DNA from 2 places in the Lacticaseibacillus sp. YLM2-1 genome. Region 2 is predicted to be linked to the other one. Evidence: riboswitches for the same ligand, from Rfam matches in the RefSeq annotation. Region 2 holds a riboswitch; the other holds the start of a gene.
The links. A riboswitch is a leader RNA that binds a small molecule or an ion and turns the genes downstream of it on or off. The one in region 2 is predicted to bind thiamine pyrophosphate.
Positions count from the first base shown of each region.

Region 1: it holds a riboswitch for thiamine pyrophosphate, as region 2 does, so the genes downstream of both, AC07KQ_RS01625 (ECF transporter S component) here and thiT (energy-coupled thiamine transporter ThiT) in region 2, are expected to answer to the same signal.

Region 1 covers NZ_CM152617.1:334,104-336,504, forward strand. The annotation lists gene AC07KQ_RS01620 (hypothetical protein) at 1-21, shown strand, start outside; TPP riboswitch at 724-813, shown strand; gene AC07KQ_RS01625 (ECF transporter S component) at 970-1,536, shown strand; gene AC07KQ_RS01630 (ABC transporter ATP-binding protein) at 1,543-2,401, shown strand, end outside.
Region 2 covers NZ_CM152617.1:1,795,306-1,797,706, forward strand. The annotation lists gene purE (5-(carboxyamino)imidazole ribonucleotide mutase) at 1-416, opposite strand, end outside; gene thiT (energy-coupled thiamine transporter ThiT) at 702-1,307, opposite strand; TPP riboswitch at 1,350-1,447, opposite strand; gene AC07KQ_RS08745 (sugar porter family MFS transporter) at 1,529-2,401, opposite strand, start outside.

The DNA.
Region 1 (2,401 bases), 1.5 Mb from region 2:
GGGGAATCTCGCGGCTTTTAGTTGCTTGTTCCAACAGCCATCGTTCATTAGATGGTTCTGTGAGGGCATTTCTGCCCGGCCGTCGCGGTTGCACGCGGCGGCTTTTTCTCTGACCTCAGTATAGCATGACTTGTGAGCTTTTTTCTAGTGGATAAATCATTTTAAGCACGGCGAACACCAATACGTTGATATCAAATTCAGTATCAGGCTTCTGCGCCAGTGAGCGCATTTTAGCAGTGGCCGAATGCCAACAGGCGCTCGACAAAGTTCGAGAAAAATAGGCAAACTAAAAGCCGCAGTCCTTCAGCTGGGATTTCACGGCTTTCAGTTGCCTATTCTAGTAGCCATCGTTCATTGGATGGATCTGTGAGGGCATTTCTGCCCAGCCGTCGTGCGGGACGCGGCGGCTTTTAGGCACCGTGGATCAATGAACGATAGTACCAGATCAGAGAAAGGTGGTGTATGGAAGATGCCATTCACCACACATCGACGAGAAAGGTGTATCTGCCTGCGAAATGACTATAGCATACCTAGAAAGCGTTTTACAAGCAATTGAATTAATTGCATGCGTTATTAATTAACTGAGAGAAATAAACCTTTAAATTGTAAAATCTGATGATTTCAGATCATTTAGATCAATCAGCTTCGAACAAAACTGAGGAAGTTGGCGCTTGCCTGCTAGCGGTTCCAAATAAAACATGATATACTCCCTTTACAATCGAATAGAAACATTTGGGGTGCTGTAAAGCTGAGATGATACCCATGGAACCTGATGCAGTTAGGACTGCCGCAGGGAAATGTCGAAGAAGTGAATCGTTCTGTAACGATGCTTGTTTGTGTTTTCATGGGCCCCACCAAATTTTGGTGATGGGTCCTTTTTTGAACATGAATAGGTGTTGGCGTGATTGGTAATGATTCGCGTTTTTAGCCCCCGTCTGTCTTTATTTGAGGAAAACGGGGGTTATTTTGATGGATAAATGGTCTTTGCGCGATGTGGTTTTGCTGGCGTTTTTAGCCTTCCTCTTCGGCGGTGTTTTCATGGGTGCCGATGCGATTTATGCCGTTGTAGCAGCTGCTTTGACACCGCTGGGTTATGCACCGTTTGCCAATGAATTGTTGTTTGGCATGTGGGTGATGGCGGCGCCGATGACGACGATGCTGTTGCGAAAAAAAGGCAGTTCAATTTTAGGCGAATGTTTCGCTGCTTTAGCGGAGATGCTTTACGGGTCGTACTTTGGCCCAGCAGTCTTGCTTTCTGGATTTGTTCAAGGTTTGGGCAGCGAGGCCGGCTTTATGGTGACACGTTATCGGCGTTATGACGCCGTGAGTCTTTTGTACGCAGCGATTGGGACCACGGTGTTCAGTTTTACCTACGAGTATTTCAAACTTGGATACGGCGCTTACAGTCTTGGCATGATTTTGGCGCTTGTGGTGGTTCGCTTGTTGTCAGTGATCTTTTTCGGCGTTGTGCTGGTCCAACTCGTTCTGAAACTTTATGAACAGGCGGCTGGTGCCAAGCACTTGGCTAGCAGGTAGCGGCAAATGAGTATTGTGTTAAAAGCGATACGGTTTCATCGCGAGACGGATTTGTTTACGGACTTGAATTTTGAATTTCCAACAGGAGCACTAACCGTTTTAACCGGTGATAGCGGCAGCGGGAAGTCGACTTTGCTCAGTTTGATCGCGGGATTTGCAGCGATGCCATACGAAGGCACTATTTTGCTGGATGGTCATGATGATCGGAACGCCGCGATGCAAGTCAAAGCACAGCATGTTGGCATGATGTTTCAAAACCCTGACCAGCAGTTTACGATGCGAACCTTGAGCGGTGAGTTGTCTTTTGCCTTGGAAAATCTGAATTTGCCGGTTGCTGAAATTCAGCGGCGCTTTGCCCAGGCGGTTGCTCTTGGGGAGACTCAGGCATTGCTGAATCGTGACTTGAGTACCTTATCAGGCGGTGAAAAGCAGCGCGCGGCGTTAACGGTTTTGCTGGCGATGGATGCACCGATTTTGCTACTGGACGAGCCGTTTGCCAGCATTGATCCGGCAAGTCGCCATGTGCTAATTGGAAAATTAGGGACGTTACGTGATCATGGCAAAACAATTGTGATCGCAGAGCATGACCTGACAAATTATGCCGATGTGGCAGATCAACTGGTTGCCTTGAAAAATGGCGAGCTAAGTCGGCTACCACTCGCAACGCTGACCACGCTACCGACGCATTTTAACCTCACGCAACCACGGCAGGCGACCAATAAAATCTTCTATCTGGAAAACGTTGTCTGCCAGCAAAATCACCATATCTTGCTTCAAGCACCGAGTTGGGATTTTAACGATGGCATCACCACCTTGACTGGGGCCAATGGGAGTGGCAAGTCCACCTTATTGCGATCAATGGTGC
Region 2 (2,401 bases):
GCCAGTTCTGAATCGTTCAGCGCTAAAATAGCGGCAGCGAACAACGCCGCATTGACAGCTCCGGCATCACCGATGGCCATCGTGCCAACCGGGACCCCGCCAGGCATTTGCACGATTGACAGGAGACTATCAACCCCATTTAATGTTCGTGTTTTGATGGGAACCCCGATAACTGGCAGCAATGTATTAGCGGCGAGCATTCCAGGTAAATGAGCAGCGCCGCCTGCACCCGCGATAATTGCACCAAACCCCAGTGCCACTGCCTGTTTACCAAAATCCGCCAGCTCGTCTGGCATCCGATGAGCCGAAATAACCCGCTTCTCATAAGGAATAGCCAATGACGTTAACTGAGCCGTCACTTGCTGCATGGTCGGCCAATCAGAGGTTGACCCCATGACCACTGCTACTTTTTGCATCTCGTTCCCCGCTTTCTTTAAGATGTTTTGAGAATAGCACGTCAGCGCGACAGATTCAATAAAAATGAGAACAATTCTCAATGTTATATTAATAATCGTTCGTGTTTCTCTTTTAAAATCTTAACCAGTCAGCTTTTCAATGTCTGAAATCACATCTGTGTTGCTAATATTCCTTTTGACAACTTATTGCAGTCGCCATCGCCAAAGGCTGCTACTCGCGCACAAAAAAACGCACATCACAGAGCGATGTGCGTTCATCAGATATGCGTTGTTGAAGTCTTAAACTTAGGCAGCCTTAGTTGAAAATGATTTGCCGTCCTTAGCAACAAAGAGTTGCGGGGCAACGGTTAGCAATACACCAACAACAACAATTGTTAAGACGGTGCTGAATAACGCTGATCCGCCATTGACGATCAACGAGTATACCCAGACATTCGTTCCTTTAGGCGCATACGCACCCCAGAAAACAACGCCAGCGATGAAATGGATAAAGTATTTAGCAAATGTGCCGATAATAATACCAGCAAAGGCATAGCCGCTCGCCTTCACTTTTTCACTACCGCGCACTGCCTTTTGGAAAGATGCAAACGTCAACCCCATTAAACCGACCAAGGTAAACGCAATCGGATATTCAAGAATACCTTGTAAAGGATTCAAGACACTGCCACCGCCAATACCACGCAAAATCAGATCCAAAATCCCCCAGACAAAGCCTGCCCATGCTGCAGGAACTAACCCACGCCGCATAGCCAAAACAGCAATTGGAATCAGACCATAATTCAGTTCAATTGCCGAAACACCCGTGGTATGTGGAATATAAGTCAATGCCATCGCAAAAGCTGCAATGATCGCAGTTTCCAAAATGACAACAAGTTGCTTGTGCTGTTGCATAAAAAAAGCCTCCTAGTGAGTCCCCGTTCACAAAGAAGGTCGCTTCCGACCATTCACAAATCCCTACGCTCGCATTAACGAACAGGTTCGAAGGGTCCGGGTTTCCCCGTTCTCAGCCAATGGCTCCCCTTTGTGAAGGTTCATCGAATTGTTGATACACCTTTATGGTATCAAACTTTTTGTAAAGCGCAACTTTTTGGTCTTGAACAAATGGCTTGTCATTAATGATTTAAGCGGGCTTTCTCCTCTCGGTGCAAAGTTTCGAGGGAGCGTCCAGCCGTTTCCGGCACAAAAATCAGAACGAAAAGCAATGAAATCAAATTTGTCCCGATGAAGCAAACGAATGTCCAGAACATGCCTATTTGGGCCAGACCAATCGGGAACAGAACGCCAACACCAAAGTTAGCTAACCACAAGCAGAAGGTTGCAGCGCCCATCCCTATGCCCCGAACCTGTTCAGGGAAGATTTCAGACATCAGCAGCCAAGTCATTGGACTGATAGCGCCTTGGAAGAACGCCAAGAACAGCATCATCATCCCGATTGTTGCAAATGCCCGGAATGGCGAACCCGCTGGTAGTCGACTAGCGAAAGTGACACCAGTAATCGCCACGGTTGAGCCAATCAATCCCACAATCAGCATTGGCCGCCGCGGAACATGCTTCAACAATTGCAACGTCACAATCGTTGCAGCAACGGCAGTAACCCCATTGGCAATGTTGGCGATCAAGGCGCTATCTCGCCCAAAACCCGTCATTTGTAAAATTGAGGTGCCATAATACATCATGACATTGATACCAGCAATTTGCTGAATGACGCCTAGGCCGATGCCAATCAGAACCAGTCGGCGAATCCATTTGGTTTTCAATGCTCGAACACTCGCCTGCTTATGTTTAGCATCTTCGGCAAGATTCTGTTTCAAATGGTCAATCTCTGCTGGCACTTCAGCAGCAGATCGCAACACTTCCAAACTTGAACGTGCTGCTGCCGGCCGTCCTTTCATCATTAACCAACGAGGAGATTCCGGAACAAAATAAGTCCCGATACCTAAGATAATTGCCGGAATGACTGCCAATACAATCATCCAGCGCCAGAT